3 regions of the Cytobacillus sp. FSL R5-0377 genome follow, and region 2 is predicted to be linked to each of the others. Evidence: a T-box and tRNA genes for the amino acid it is inferred to sense, from the RefSeq annotation. Region 2 holds a T-box; the other regions hold tRNA genes.
The links. A T-box is a leader RNA that pairs with one kind of tRNA and senses whether it is charged. The one in region 2 lies ahead of proS (proline--tRNA ligase), so its partner is inferred to be a tRNA-Pro.
Positions count from the first base shown of each region.

Region 1 (4,958 bases), 110 kb from region 2:
AGGTGCCCGTACCGCAAACCGACACAGGTAGGCGAGGAGAGAATCCTAAGGTGAGCGAGAGAACTCTCGTTAAGGAACTCGGCAAAATGACCCCGTAACTTCGGGAGAAGGGGTGCTCATTAGGGTGAATAGCCCTGATGAGCCGCAGTGAATAGGCCCAGGCGACTGTTTAGCAAAAACACAGGTCTCTGCGAAGCCGCAAGGCGAAGTATAGGGGCTGACGCCTGCCCGGTGCTGGAAGGTTAAGAGGAGAGGTTAGCGCAAGCGAAGCTTTGAATCGAAGCCCCAGTAAACGGCGGCCGTAACTATAACGGTCCTAAGGTAGCGAAATTCCTTGTCGGGTAAGTTCCGACCCGCACGAAAGGCGTAACGATCTGGGCACTGTCTCAACGAGAGACTCGGTGAAATTATAGTACCTGTGAAGATGCAGGTTACCCGCGACAGGACGGAAAGACCCCGTGGAGCTTTACTGTAGCCTGATATTGAATTTTGGTACAGCTTGTACAGGATAGGTAGGAGCCTGAGAAGCCGGAGCGCCAGCTTCGGTGGAGGCGTCGGTGGGATACTACCCTGGCTGTATTGAAATTCTAACCCGCGCCCCTTATCGGGGCGGGAGACAGTGTCAGGTGGGCAGTTTGACTGGGGCGGTCGCCTCCTAAAAAGTAACGGAGGCGCCCAAAGGTTCCCTCAGAATGGTTGGAAATCATTCGCAGAGTGTAAAGGCACAAGGGAGCTTGACTGCGAGACCTACAAGTCGAGCAGGGACGAAAGTCGGGCTTAGTGATCCGGTGGTTCCGCATGGAAGGGCCATCGCTCAACGGATAAAAGCTACCCCGGGGATAACAGGCTTATCTCCCCCAAGAGTCCACATCGACGGGGAGGTTTGGCACCTCGATGTCGGCTCATCGCATCCTGGGGCTGTAGTCGGTCCCAAGGGTTGGGCTGTTCGCCCATTAAAGCGGTACGCGAGCTGGGTTCAGAACGTCGTGAGACAGTTCGGTCCCTATCCGTCGTGGGCGCAGGAAATTTGAGAGGAGCTGTCCTTAGTACGAGAGGACCGGGATGGACGCACCGCTGGTGTACCAGTTGTCTTGCCAAAGGCATCGCTGGGTAGCTATGTGCGGAAGGGATAAGTGCTGAAAGCATCTAAGCATGAAGCCCCCCTCGAGATGAGATTTCCCATAGCGTCAAGCTAGTAAGATCCCTGAAAGATGATCAGGTTGATAGGTCAGAGGTGGAAGCGTGGCGACATGTGGAGCTGACTGATACTAATCGATCGAGGACTTAACCAAAATGAAAAGCGGAGGCGACTGTTCAACTTCGAGAGAAGTTAGGAGCCGAAGCTAGACAAGTCATTGGTGAATACTCGGCAAAATGCTTCTTCATACATTATCTAGTTTTGAGGGAACGAAGTTTCTTCAACCAAATAGTCCGGTGGCGATAGCGAGAAGGTCACACCCGTTCCCATACCGAACACGGAAGTTAAGCTTCTCAGCGCCGATGGTAGTTGGGGGCTGTCCCCCTGTGAGAGTAGGACGCTGCCGGGCAACCCTGTTTGGGTAACTTTATATGGCCCCTTGGTCAAGCGGTTAAGACACCGCCCTTTCACGGCGGTAACACGGGTTCGAATCCCGTAGGGGTCACCACTTTGGAGGATTAGCTCAGCTGGGAGAGCATCTGCCTTACAAGCAGAGGGTCGGCGGTTCGATCCCGTCATCCTCCACCATAACTCCTGAATGAGCAAAATGCTCTTCAAAGAGGTATGAGCCATTAGCTCAGTCGGTAGAGCAGATTGCAGCATCAGTGAGATTCATCATCTGAATAGCAATCTGTGACAAAGCACGCAGGGCTTTGGAACATCTGACCTGGAAGTTTCAGGATTTAGGCAACGTAATTTTAGTGAGAGCCATTAGCTCAGTCGGTAGAGCATCTGACTTTTAATCAGAGGGTCGAAGGTTCGAGTCCTTCATGGCTCACCATTTTAATTTCATATTGCGGGTGTGGCGGAATTGGCAGACGCACCAGACTTAGGATCTGGCGCCGCAAGGCGTGGGGGTTCGACTCCCTTCACCCGCACCATTTTAAGCGGAAGTAGTTCAGTGGTAGAACATCACCTTGCCAAGGTGGGGGTCGCGGGTTCGAATCCCGTCTTCCGCTCCATTATTTTGCGCCCGTAGCTCAATTGGATAGAGCGTTTGACTACGGATCAAAAGGTTAGGGGTTCGACTCCTCTCGGGCGCGCCATATTACGGGGAGTAGCTCAGCTTGGTAGAGCACTTGGTTTGGGACCAAGGGGTCGCAGGTTCGAATCCTGTCTTCCCGACCAGCGACACTTCTTTTACATGGGGCCTTAGCTCAGCTGGGAGAGCGCCTGCTTTGCACGCAGGAGGTCAGCGGTTCGATCCCGCTAGGCTCCACCATAAAATATATAATCATTTCGGCGGTGTAGCTCAGCTGGCTAGAGCGTACGGTTCATACCCGTGAGGTCGGGGGTTCGATCCCCTCCGCCGCTACCAATATGATTATCTTATACAACATTGGAGGAATACCCAAGTCCGGCTGAAGGGATCGGTCTTGAAAACCGACAGGCGGGTCAAACCGCGCAGGGGTTCGAATCCCCTTTCCTCCTCCATATTTTCTTTAATATTATTGTCGCGGGGCGGTTATATCACCGAATAAGCTGCGATGAAATGCTTGATGTGAGCATAGACAAATCACATAAATAATACTATCGCGGGGTGGAGCAGTCCGGTAGCTCGTCGGGCTCATAACCCGAAGGTCGCAGGTTCAAATCCTGCCCCCGCAATCCGGTCCGGTAGTTCAGTTGGTTAGAATGCCTGCCTGTCACGCAGGAGGTCGCGGGTTCGAGTCCCGTCCGGACCGCCATTTTTACAAAGAGATATAAGCTTTGGCTCAGTAGCTCAGTCGGTAGAGGATTTTAAAAGAATGCAGCTGCGAAGCTTTTCATCATCGAATAGCATGCTTTTAAAATCTGCGACAAAGAACGCATGGCTTTGAAGCACATTTATTTAGATTTAGGGATATAATATTATTTTGGCTCAGTAGCTCAGTCGGTAGAGCAAAGGACTGAAAATCCTTGTGTCGGCGGTTCGATTCCGTCCTGAGCCACCATTTTCTTAGTCTTTACAGACTTGGAGGGGTAGCGAAGTGGCTAAACGCGGCGGACTGTAAATCCGCTCCTTCGGGTTCGGCAGTTCGAATCTGCCCCCCTCCACCATTGATATAGGGGTATAGTTTAATGGTAAAACGAAGGTCTCCAAAACCTTTGATGTGGGTTCGATTCCTACTACCCCTGCCAGTAGGATAGTGGCGGTTGTGGCGAAGTGGTTAACGCATCGGATTGTGGCTCCGACATTCGTGGGTTCGATTCCCATCAATCGCCCCATTATTCTTTTAAATTGCATTATTATTGGGCTATAGCCAAGCGGTAAGGCACCGGACTTTGACTCCGTCACTCGCAGGTTCGAATCCTGCTAGCCCAGCCATTTTTTTTAAGGCAGCATAGCCAAGTGGTAAGGCAGAGGTCTGCAAAACCTCCATCCCCGGTTCAAATCCGGGTGTTGCCTCCAACTTATATTCCTTACAAAGCGGGTGTAGTTTAGTGGTAAAACCTCAGCCTTCCAAGCTGATGATGAGGGTTCGATTCCCTTCACCCGCTCCAACACATATGGGCCTATAGCTCAGCTGGTTAGAGCGCACGCCTGATAAGCGTGAGGTCGATGGTTCGAGTCCATTTAGGCCCACCATTATACATACCATTTTCAAACTAATTCCAATAGGGATTAGTTTTTTTATATATGTGAAACTTCTTGAGTTTAGTCTGGCCATTCTAATTTTCGTTTATATTATCTTCTAAATCTTTCACTCTCTTTTCAAGTTTCTTAACTTTACCATCTGAAAATAATGCAAAAGAGAACGCACCCGCAGCTAATGAAAAAGCTAAAATCACGAAAGCATCCAAAATAGTCACCCCAATTTTAATTAATTTCTTAACTTGCGTTTAGTTTAAGAACAATAGTTTACATCCCTCAAAATCATTTTAACATAAAATACCATCTTACAAGCTTGAAATTCTATGATCATTATAGGACTTCTGGTAAGTGACTTTTTGTGAACTATTTGTGAACCTATATGCTTACCAGAGCACTGTTCAATAGAGATAACCCTTGGTACTACAGTGTTTAACCAAAATTGCAGGCCTTTTGCTTTGAAGATATATGAAAAAAGTGTGATTCAATTCACTTTTATGAAAACCCTTCTCAACTATGATGTAGGTAACAAAGCTAAGGAGCTGATGGAAGGTGGATGCACGAAAAGTGAACCAGAGCAGTTCAAAGGAACATAACTCTCTAAAGGGTACGTTCTTTTCAGTTACAGTTGTAGGGCTTGGGATCTTTGTTACTTATTTAATAGTGTATGGCCTGTATATGGCCAGATTATAGGGGGGATACAAAATGATGCATCGGTCAGAGAAGATATGGCTGATTCTAAGCTTTGGGATGATTATTGGATTCATGCTGATTACGGGCTACCAGACATTCGCCCTGGAGCTGGGGCCGCCGAGCTATGGAGAGCGAATTGATCCGCAGAAAGTGGATGAAACAGCACCGTTCGATAATCCAGGGATTAAGAAGATAGGCGAGAAAGAGTATGAAGTAGTCATGACGCTTCAGGTATTCAGCTTTACCCCAAATGAAATTGAGGTGCCTGCCGGATCAACAGTTCATTTTACATTGACGTCAAAAGATGTCGTTCATGGGTTTCAGGTTGCAGAAACTAACTTAAATGCTATGGTAGTACCTGGCTATGTACAAAAGATCACTCAGAAATTTGATAAGCCAGGTGAATATTTAGTACTTTGCAATGAGTACTGCGGTGCGGGCCATCAGATGATGAGCACGACCATTACGGTGAAATAAAGGGGTGATAGACAGTGG
Region 1 covers NZ_JBBORA010000001.1:1,975,611-1,980,568, reverse strand. Annotated here, with positions in the region: rRNA gene NSQ49_RS10215 (23S ribosomal RNA) at 1-1,292, shown strand, start outside; rRNA gene rrf (5S ribosomal RNA) at 1,431-1,547, shown strand; tRNA gene NSQ49_RS10205 (tRNA-Glu) at 1,572-1,646, shown strand; tRNA gene NSQ49_RS10200 (tRNA-Val) at 1,651-1,726, shown strand; tRNA gene NSQ49_RS10195 (tRNA-Lys) at 1,904-1,979, shown strand; tRNA gene NSQ49_RS10190 (tRNA-Leu) at 1,995-2,079, shown strand; tRNA gene NSQ49_RS10185 (tRNA-Gly) at 2,086-2,160, shown strand; tRNA gene NSQ49_RS10180 (tRNA-Arg) at 2,168-2,244, shown strand; tRNA gene NSQ49_RS10175 (tRNA-Pro) at 2,250-2,326, shown strand; tRNA gene NSQ49_RS10170 (tRNA-Ala) at 2,345-2,420, shown strand; tRNA gene NSQ49_RS10165 (tRNA-Met) at 2,440-2,516, shown strand; tRNA gene NSQ49_RS10160 (tRNA-Ser) at 2,540-2,632, shown strand; tRNA gene NSQ49_RS10155 (tRNA-Met) at 2,733-2,806, shown strand; tRNA gene NSQ49_RS10150 (tRNA-Asp) at 2,810-2,886, shown strand; tRNA gene NSQ49_RS10145 (tRNA-Phe) at 3,057-3,132, shown strand; tRNA gene NSQ49_RS10140 (tRNA-Tyr) at 3,155-3,238, shown strand; tRNA gene NSQ49_RS10135 (tRNA-Trp) at 3,246-3,319, shown strand; tRNA gene NSQ49_RS10130 (tRNA-His) at 3,331-3,406, shown strand; tRNA gene NSQ49_RS10125 (tRNA-Gln) at 3,432-3,506, shown strand; tRNA gene NSQ49_RS10120 (tRNA-Cys) at 3,517-3,590, shown strand; tRNA gene NSQ49_RS10115 (tRNA-Gly) at 3,609-3,682, shown strand; tRNA gene NSQ49_RS10110 (tRNA-Ile) at 3,691-3,767, shown strand; gene NSQ49_RS10105 (hypothetical protein) at 3,851-3,982, opposite strand; gene NSQ49_RS10100 (cytochrome c oxidase subunit 2A) at 4,323-4,463, shown strand; gene NSQ49_RS10095 (cytochrome c oxidase subunit II) at 4,476-4,940, shown strand; gene NSQ49_RS10090 (cbb3-type cytochrome c oxidase subunit I) at 4,955-4,958, shown strand, end outside.
Region 1: it has a tRNA-Pro gene. The T-box ahead of proS (proline--tRNA ligase) is inferred to sense a tRNA for this amino acid. The anticodon was not compared.

Region 2 (4,958 bases):
ATATTAGTATTTTCTTCTTATCAGTACTAGTAAGTGCCTTGCTCATTATTATAATGGGTCAGTAAATATGGTCGGAAGCGATTCGGCAGAAGAAGCGGTAAACACATTCGGAATAATTATTGTCTTACTGCTGTCATTAATAATTTCGCAAATGTGTTATTTAATAGAATTGATTAAAAAGAAAAAGTAACTTTCTTTCATAGCTATTTAAGCGAGACCGGCTCCCCAAGTTCATTGAACGGATGCTTAAAGTCAAATGCGAAAGAATCAGGTCCATGCTGGATATAAGTATCATATCTTTTGAAAGCTTCCTTCCAGGAAACATCCGATAATTTATCTGTCCACCATACCACATAATTAGGCTGCCTTTCCGGAAGAGGACCAAACCACTTATTCCTGTCCTGCAATGCTTGCCTATGGCTGCCTGAATAGGTAAACCGGTATAAGGATTGCAGGTCTTGCCATACTGTTAAGGTAAGGATAGGAGTTCTATTGCCCTTAATTTTTTCTTCAGGGAGTTTCACTCTATTAGGATTGAATTCTTTTATAAGCTGCCCGGTTTTAGCGGCCTCTCTCATAACTTGATTTCCTGCTATAAAGAACTCCCTTGAGGCAGGGTGTTCTTCTGGATACTTTAGCTGACCAACTGTCAAAATTGCCGCAAATGCCACGAAATTCCCTCAATTTATTTCTTTTTTCTACCTATATTCCGGAAAGAATAGACTAATGCCTGAATGGAGGGATAAATAAATGGATGCTGCCATTTTTAAGAAAAGTATTCTAATAGAGGCTTACTTTACTTCCCTTAAACCCTGCCCTTCAAGAATATCCCGAATGCCTTCTTCACAGACTCCATAAGAGCGCCAGGAACAAGTTTCGCAGACAGTCTGTATATCTGAGGGAAGAGCATGCTTCCGGATGTTTAATTCAATGTCCTGCCAGTACAGAATTTGCCCGATATGAAGCCCTAATTTCTCTAGAATAACAGCATCTCTTTCGTAAATATTATCGTGTTCACAATGGTATTCACCTGAGTTGGGATACTTTTCACACAAATGATCCGGCCCTTTTACTAGCTGTATCCATGTCCTGGGATTGTCTCTCAAGGTTTTATGCATACGTGTCATATTTTCCGCGTATTCCCGGGAATAGCCCATTCCCCGATAGCCCAAAAGACAGAAGAGATGATGGCCGCGCAGCTTAAACATAAAATCCCCCCATAAAATATAAAGGTTAACTAAAATGGTTTGAAGGTTAACACATTTATTTATATTATCATATCAAACTATTTTTTCCAGATCGACTTTATGAACAATGATGGAAATGTTGAGAAATAGGAATATAAAACAGAGTAGAAGGTTAACTTTTAAATTAAGCTGACGCTCATTATTGTTCCGGTTGTGTATGGATTATTTTTCCTGAAGACGTCTAAGATAGAGAGAAGATCTGAGGGGAAATAGTTGGAAGGGACGGTTAGGCAGGAATTTATTTCTGCCTGTATTGAATTACTCATCACAAGTTGGTATATTATCATATATATGTAATCAATGATGTGATCAAGTAAATAAGGATTGTGAAACAGAAAATATAGCCTGGGCTGAGAGCTATATCACCCCTCCTTATTGAAACCTGCCACGGAGATGTTAGGAAAAAGCTAACCGGGTCGTTTCGTTATTAACGATTAGAGGGCTTTAAATTTTGTAAAGCCGAACTAAGGTGGTACCGCGTCTATCAGCATAAAGACGTCCTTTTGAAGGACTCTTTATGCTTTTTTTATTCTAAAAAAATACTTTCAGGAGGAAAAGAAGATGTCTCAAAACACCAATAATTTTTCAAAGTGGTATCTGGAAACGATACAAAAAGCAGATTTATTTGATTACACCCCTGTTCGCGGGTGTATCGCCTTTAAGCCTGATGGCTATGAAATTTGGGAGCATATTCAGGCAGAGATGGATAAGCGTTTTAAGGAAACCGGCCACCGCAATGCCTATTTTCCGATGCTGATTCCGGAGAACTTTTTTCAAAAGGAAAAGGATCACATTGAAGGATTCTCGCCTGAGCTTCCTTGGATCACAGAAGCGGCTGGAGAAAAGCTGGAGGAGCGTCTGGCACTGCGTCCAACTTCTGAAACGATGATTGGACATTTATATTCCGATTGGATTAAAAGCTACCGGGATCTGCCGGTCTTAATCAATCAATGGGCAAATGTATTCCGCTGGGAGAAGAAAACTCTTCCTTTCATCCGCACATCTGAATTTTTATGGCAAGAAGGCCATACAGCACATGTGGACGAAGAAGATGCGCGCAAGGAAACAATGCAGATGCTTGAAATCTATAAAGAAGTGGTTGAAGGTTTGCTAGCGATTCCGGTTTATGATGGACAAAAAACTCCATCCGAGCGCTTTGCCGGTGCAGTTGATACGTTTAGCATTGAAGCAATGATGAAGGATGGAAAAGCCGTGCAGGCGGGGACTTCCCACTACCTGGGCACAAAATTTGCCGAAGCCTTTGATATCAAATATTTGAACAAAGAAAATAAACATACGTTTGTTCACACCACATCATGGGGTACATCGACACGGTTAATCGGCTCTGTCATCATGGTTCATGGTGATGAACAAGGTCTTGTGCTGCCTCCAAGAATAGCACCGACTCAAGTGGTGCTGATTCCAGTTGGCCCATGGAAAAAGAACCCTGCGATTATGGAGAAATTGGATGAAATCTTTGCTGCATTAAAGGCAGAAGGAATCCGCGTACGCCTTGATGACTCCGATCAATCACCAGGCTATAAATTTAATGAGTGGGAGCTAAAAGGCGTACCTGTCCGCATCGAGCTTGGTCCTCGTGATTTAGACCAGAATCAAGGCTTAATGAAGGCACGAGATCTTGGGGATAAAGTGGCTGTATCGCTTGATTCGGTTATCGAAAGCATCAAAAAAGAGCTTGAAACCATGCAAACTCGTTTATTAGAAAAAGCTAAAGCATTCCGTGCAGAGCATTCGCACACACATATTGATACAATCGAGCAATTAGAACAGCACATTGCCCAATCAGAACAAAATGATGCCATCCCAGGCTGGATCTTAGCCGGATGGTGCGGTGATGACGCCTGTGAAGAAAGTGTAAAAGAAAAAACAAAATTCACAACACGAAACATTCCGTTCAACCCGCCGTCCACTAAGGATACATGCATCCATTGTGGAAAAGAAGCGAAGCATACCGTATGGTTTGCCCGGGCTTACTAAGCTGGGAATTGGAATATTGAACTTAGGCCGCCTTACTCAGGCGGCCTATTTTTTTTGATTCATAGCTTACGAAATTCATTTTTTTGCTTTGGTTATTCTGTTATAATCAAATATATCTAAAAATTTAGATAATTTTAGCTGTATTGAGGAGGAAGATAATATGAGAAATAAATATATTGGCGTGAAAGCACTAGGAGAATATTTCTGAGAAAAATTTAAAGGTGTTGAAAGGGGAAAATTAATTGAATCAAACCTTATTGATTATTGATGCTCAGCAGGAGTTAATTGATGGGAACCTGGAAGAGAGTGCTGTTTTTAATAAAGAGAACCTTATCGGGAATATCAATACAGTGATCGAAAAAGCAAAACAATCAGGTGTTCCAGTTGTCGCTGTAAGGGATCTGGAAGTTGCGGAAGGGAAAGGAAAAGGATTTCAGGTTCACGGAGATATTAAATTGCCTGCAGAAACAAAGTGCTTTGATAAAACAGCAACCAATTCATTTCATGGAACAGGACTGCTGGATCACCTGAAATCTCAAGAGGTCAGGCATGTTGTTATAATGGGCTGTAAAACTCAGCATTGTATAGACAGTGCTGTTAGAACCGCAACAATCAGCGGATTGGATGTTACATTAGTAGGTGATGGGCATTCAACAACGGACAGCGATGCTTTAACTGCTGAGCAAATTATTAAGCATCATAATGAAACACTTCACGGCCATTACAATGTGGAACACTTTTCAGTTGTCAGAAATGCAGAGGAAGATCTGTTCCATCCGATACATGATTCTTATAGGTAAAATGAAATTATAGCCAAGAGATATTTCACCTTAACGTCCAAAAAAATTGGATGTTAAGGTGAAAATCCATATCTTCAAATGTAGAAGTGTGAAGGAATCTCCTGAATATCAAGGAGCCTATCCCCGAATTTTTTCCTCTTTTTTTGCTTTTAGTATCCAGTCTATGAATTGTTCCCGGTCGAATAAGCGGATCTTGTTTGCTTTAGCAAATTCAATTGCTTGAGTGGTGAAACGCTCGTTTGTGATAACCCAGCATTCAGAAGCCTCATAAGTATCCATTTGTTTTAAAGTTTTTTGGACAAGGCGAATACCGATTTCTCTTTTATGGCTTTTGACTTTTACAATCGCTTGGCTGCCTGTTGGGAGGGTTAGTAAAAAACTGATATCCGGGTTCTCATCACTCGGCTTTGTAATGGGATATCCTAATTTAGTTAACAGAGGGAGGGTGAAATCCTCTAATTGTTCATCCGAAAGCTTGCTGATCATCGAGATGTCGGAATCCTCTTGCCTTTTCAGATCGCGGTGCAAACTAAACAATCCGTAAATGCCATAAAAGATCACTCCCCCCAGTAAAGCCGTAATCGCATTTTCCCAATTGTGCGTTTTTAAAAATACAATTATTGGCATCAGAATGATCATAATTAAAAGTATTAGATAATAACGGTCTTTCAAGCTAAAAACACATCCTCCATAAGTTTAACCTTTAAGGCTCATACAACAGCTGACTCTGAAATAAATCTTCTCCGTTTCTAGTAAAGATTTTTATCACTGTAAGCTCATTAAAAGGCAGCTCAGTTTTAGTTATATAAGTATCTGTATTAACTGCAAACTTTTCTACACGGCCTCTTTTGTATGTAATTCAAAATATCCTGCCTTTTGAGGTCTTTTCAAACTTTACTCCAACATAATTATT
Region 2 covers NZ_JBBORA010000001.1:1,865,840-1,870,797, reverse strand. Annotated here, with positions in the region: gene NSQ49_RS09450 (DUF3291 domain-containing protein) at 204-671, opposite strand; gene NSQ49_RS09445 (DUF1284 domain-containing protein) at 792-1,208, opposite strand; T-box leader at 1,539-1,753, shown strand; gene proS (proline--tRNA ligase) at 1,809-3,245, shown strand; gene NSQ49_RS09435 (isochorismatase family protein) at 3,488-4,045, shown strand; gene NSQ49_RS09430 (restriction endonuclease) at 4,163-4,717, opposite strand.

Region 3 (4,958 bases), 330 kb from region 2:
CAGACCTTGCCAGAGAAGAATTTCCTGACTTACAGGTGGAAGAAAGAAGTGCTGTTTCAATCGCCCGGCGCCTCCAGGATCCTCTTGCAGAGTTGGTTAAAATAGATCCGAAATCAGTCGGGGTTGGTCAATATCAGCATGACGTATCCCAGAAAAAGCTGTCAGAATCCCTGGCTTTTGTAGTAGAAACTGCGGTAAACCAGGTGGGCGTCAATGTAAATACAGCTTCATCTTCATTACTGCAGCATGTAGCCGGTTTGTCAAAAACGGTTGCCTTAAATATTATTAAAAAACGGGATGAGGAAGGAAAGTTTACGGACCGCAAGCAATTGAAGAAAATTCCGCGGCTTGGTGCCAAAACATATGAACAGGCAATCGGCTTCCTGCGGATTATCGATGGAAAGGAACCTCTGGACCGTACTGGCATCCACCCGGAAACATATGCAGAAGTAAATAAATTGCTTACTACTCTAGGCTTTAAATCAAATGATCTTGGATCGCCATCGCTAAGAGAAGCGCTTAAAGGAATTGATATCTCTCAGACAGCCCGGGAGCTTGAGATTGGAGAGCTGACACTGAAAGATATCATAGACGCATTAATGAGACCGGAAAGGGATCCGCGAGATGAGCTGCCAAAGCCCCTTTTGAAAAAAGAAGTTCTAAAGCTTGAAGACCTGCAGGAAGGAATGGAACTGCAAGGGACAGTGCGGAATGTTGTAGACTTCGGGGCCTTTGTCGATATTGGAGTCAAACAGGACGGACTTGTTCATATTTCCAAGCTCAGCCGCAAATTTGTCAAACATCCGCTGGACGTCGTTTCCGTTGGTGATGTGGTAACAGTCTGGGTTGACTCTGTCGACAAGCACAAGGGAAGAGTCGCTTTAACAATGCTGGGCCATTCTAATTAATAAAAGCTAATAGCTTTAAAGTTCATTCGAGCCATAAGCCAAATCACTATTTATTGCGTGATTTGGCTTATGCTTTTTATGGATTATAATAAATGAGTTAGATTGTATAAGGACATCCTGGCATAGTCATTACCGCGGGGTTTCGATGAATTGAACTCCGGCTTTTTATGAGCAGTGTTTCTTTCGATAGAAAAACCAGCACTGATTCAGCAGTTTGATCTGATAGCGGTCTTTTTCATAAAAAGCACGCTGGATTTGATTTTGAAACCATACAGGCATAAGATGACCTCCCATTAATTGAATTCTGACAAAGGCTCCCTGGGCTGAAAGGCGGATTCAGAGCTGTAAAAGGTATATATAATGTATGCTATAATAGGTTGTCATGTTTACGATAAGAGAGGAAAAACATTGCGATGAATGACCAGGATCTTCAGACACTTGTTGAAAAGATATCATTAGAAAGCTTTGGCAAGCCCTTTTGCCACCGGGCATATTTTAATTCACGCCTAAAATCCACTGGCGGAAGATATATGCTGAATACCCATCATGTAGAAATAAACAAAAAGTATTTTGAACAGCTTGGTCTCGAAGAGTTGGAAGGAATTATTAAACACGAGCTATGTCATTATCATTTGCACTTGGAAGGAAAAGGATACAAACATCGTGATCAGGACTTCAGAATGTTAATGAAGAAAGTTGGAGCACCCCGATTTTGTGCAGCCTTGCCTGATCGTCCGAAAACAAACAGATCTGCTAAGGTTCTTGTTTATGTGTGCAAAGATTGCGGCCAAGTCTTTCAGAGAAAAAGAAAAGTTAATACTCAAAAGTATGTCTGCGGAAAATGCAAAGGGAAATTAAAATTTAAAAAAGAGTTGACATTAGAATAGGTACACATTATATTTAATAATTGTCGCAGGTCAAAATCGGACAAACGGCTAATAAATTCTCTTAAAAAATATGCTTGACTTTTATAGCCCATGTCCTTATAATATGAAGAGTCGATAAGAAGTTAACTGTTTTATCGATTAAGATTATTATTGTTTATATTATTCCGCAGTAGCTCAGTGGTAGAGCATTCGGCTGTTAACCGAACGGTCGCAGGTTCGAATCCTGCCTGCGGAGCCATTTTTGGGGAAGTACTCAAGTGGCTGAAGAGGCGCCCCTGCTAAGGGTGTAGGTCGCGTAAGCGGCGCGAGGGTTCAAATCCCTCCTTCTCCGCCAGAATATTCTAACAACGGCCCGTTGGTCAAGCGGTTAAGACACCGCCCTTTCACGGCGGTAACACGGGTTCGAATCCCGTACGGGTCACTTTTTTATTTCCGGCCGTTAACACGCTTGCCTGTCACGCAGGAGAATCGCGGGTTCGATTCGCGTCGGGATCGCCATTTTAATTATTGGGCTATAGCCAAGCGGTAAGGCACCGGACTTTGACTCCGTCACTCGCAGGTTCGAATCCTGCTAGCCCAGCCATTTTTAATGAGCCATTAGCTCAGTCGGTAGAGCATCTGACTTTTAATCAGAGGGTCGAAGGTTCGAGTCCTTCATGGCTCACCATTTTTAATTTTATATTGCGGGTGTGGCGGAATTGGCAGACGCACCAGACTTAGGATCTGGCGCCGCAAGGCGTGGGGGTTCGACTCCCTTCACCCGCACCATTAATTACCATTGAATTAAGTATAACGTTTTGGTATGATGTTACTTGTCGCTTAATTAAGCGGTCGTGGCGGAATGGCAGACGCGCTAGGTTGAGGGCCTAGTGGGGGCAACCCCGTGGAGGTTCAAGTCCTCTCGGCCGCACCAAAAAAAGCTGTTGACTTTCATAACTGAAGTTGCTATAATATAAGAGTTGCTTTAAAACGTGCGCCCGTAGCTCAATTGGATAGAGCGTTTGACTACGGATCAAAAGGTTAGGGGTTCGACTCCTCTCGGGCGCGCCATATTACGGGGAGTAGCTCAGCTTGGTAGAGCACTTGGTTTGGGACCAAGGGGTCGCAGGTTCGAATCCTGTCTTCCCGACCATTCGGGATACAATAATTATATATATATATATATATATGCGGGTGTAGTTTAGTGGTAAAACCTCAGCCTTCCAAGCTGATGATGAGGGTTCGATTCCCTTCACCCGCTCCAAACTTACTGATTGATCTTTGAAAACTGAACGAACAAAACGTCAACGTTTAATCATTAGTCTTTTTCGAAAAGACAATCGAGCTATATCAACTCTTATATGGAGAGTTTGATCCTGGCTCAGGACGAACGCTGGCGGCGTGCCTAATACATGCAAGTCGAGCGGACTGATGGGAGCTTGCTCCCTGAAGTCAGCGGCGGACGGGTGAGTAACACGTGGGCAACCTGCCTGTAAGACTGGGATAACTCCGGGAAACCGGGGCTAATACCGGATAACTCTTTCCCTCACATGAGGGAAAGCTGAAAGATGGTTTCGGCTATCACTTACAGATGGGCCCGCGGCGCATTAGCTAGTTGGTGAGGTAACGGCTCACCAAGGCGACGATGCGTAGCCGACCTGAGAGGGTGATCGGCCACACTGGGACTGAGACACGGCCCAGACTCCTACGGGAGGCGAGTAGGGAATCTTCCGCAATGGACGAAAGTCTGACGGAGCAACGCCGCGTGAGTGATGAAGGTTTTCGGATCGTAAAACTCTGTTGTCAGGGAAGAACAAGTACCGGAGTAACTGCCGGTACCTTGACGGTACCTGACCAGAAAGCCACGGCTAACTACGTGCCAGCGCCCGCGGTAATACGTAGGTGGCAAGCGTTGTCCGGAATTATTGGGCGTAAAGCGCGCGCAGGCGGTTCCTCAAGTCTGATGTGAAAGCCCCCGCTCAACCGGGGAGGGTCATTGGAAACTGGGGAACTTGAGTGCAGAAGAGAAGAGTGGAATTCCACGTGTAGCGGTGAAATGCGTAGAGATGTGGAGGAACACCAGTGGCGAAGGCGACTCTTTGGTCTGTAACTGACGCTGAGGCGCGAAAGCGTGGGGAGCAAACAGGATTAGATACCCTGGTAGTCCACGCCGTAAACGATGAGTGCTAAGTGTTAGAGGGTTTCCGCCCTTTAGTGTTTGCGGCAAACGCATTAAGCACTCCGCCTGGGGAGTACGGCCGCAAGGCTGAAACTCAAAGGAATTGACGGGGGCCCGCACAAGCGGTGGAGCATGTGGTTTAATTCGAAGCAACGCGAAGAACCTTACCAGGTCTTGACATCCCCTGACAACCCTAGAGATAGGGCGTTCCCCTTCGGGGGACAGGGTGACAGGTGGTGCATGGTTGTCGTCAGCTCGTGTCGTGAGATGTTGGGTTAAGTCCCGCAACGAGCGCAACCCTTGATCTTAGTTGCCAGCATTCAGTTGGGCACTCTAAGGTGACTGCCGGTGACAAACCGGAGGAAGGTGGGGATGACGTCAAATCATCATGCCCCTTATGACCTGGGCTACACACGTGCTACAATGGATGGTACAAAGGGCCGCAAAACCGCGAGGTTAAGCGAATCCCATAAAACCATTCTCAGTTCGGATTGCAGGCCGCAACTCGCCTGCATGAAGCCGGAATCGCTAGTAATCGCGGATCAGCATGCCGCGGTGAATACGTTCCCGGGCCTTGTACACACCGCCCGTCACACCACGAGAGTTTGTAACACCCGAAGTCGGTGGGGTAACCTTTTGGAGCCAGCCGCCTAAGGTGGGACAGATGATTGGGGTGAAGTCGTAACAAGGTAGCCGTATCGGAAGGTGCGGCTGGATCACCTCCTTTCTAAGGAATATTTACAAGAAACGTGACGTTCTTTGTTCGTTCAGTTTTGAGAGTTCAATCTCTCAATGAATGATTCGTTCTTTGAAAACTAGATAATGATTATGAAGAAGCAATAACCGAGTAATCGCCATCTTAGTTTTTTCTCTTATTTAATATTAAGTAAGAGCACAAACCATGAGGACGATGAGCGGCAAGGAGATCAAGGAAGCGACCGAGTGAGCACCGGAGCGTACTTCAGTACGTGAGGAGCGGAGCGAGAGAGCTGACGCAGAGATCCG
Region 3 covers NZ_JBBORA010000001.1:2,199,065-2,204,022, reverse strand. Annotated here, with positions in the region: gene NSQ49_RS11305 (Tex family protein) at 1-908, shown strand, start outside; gene cmpA (cortex morphogenetic protein CmpA) at 1,074-1,187, opposite strand; gene NSQ49_RS11295 (SprT family protein) at 1,322-1,795, shown strand; tRNA gene NSQ49_RS11290 (tRNA-Asn) at 1,959-2,033, shown strand; tRNA gene NSQ49_RS11285 (tRNA-Ser) at 2,039-2,129, shown strand; tRNA gene NSQ49_RS11280 (tRNA-Glu) at 2,145-2,216, shown strand; tRNA gene NSQ49_RS11275 (tRNA-Gln) at 2,304-2,378, shown strand; tRNA gene NSQ49_RS11270 (tRNA-Lys) at 2,387-2,462, shown strand; tRNA gene NSQ49_RS11265 (tRNA-Leu) at 2,479-2,563, shown strand; tRNA gene NSQ49_RS11260 (tRNA-Leu) at 2,623-2,708, shown strand; tRNA gene NSQ49_RS11255 (tRNA-Arg) at 2,769-2,845, shown strand; tRNA gene NSQ49_RS11250 (tRNA-Pro) at 2,851-2,927, shown strand; tRNA gene NSQ49_RS11245 (tRNA-Gly) at 2,965-3,038, shown strand; rRNA gene NSQ49_RS11240 (16S ribosomal RNA) at 3,133-4,680, shown strand.
Region 3: it has a tRNA-Pro gene. The T-box ahead of proS (proline--tRNA ligase) is inferred to sense a tRNA for this amino acid. The anticodon was not compared.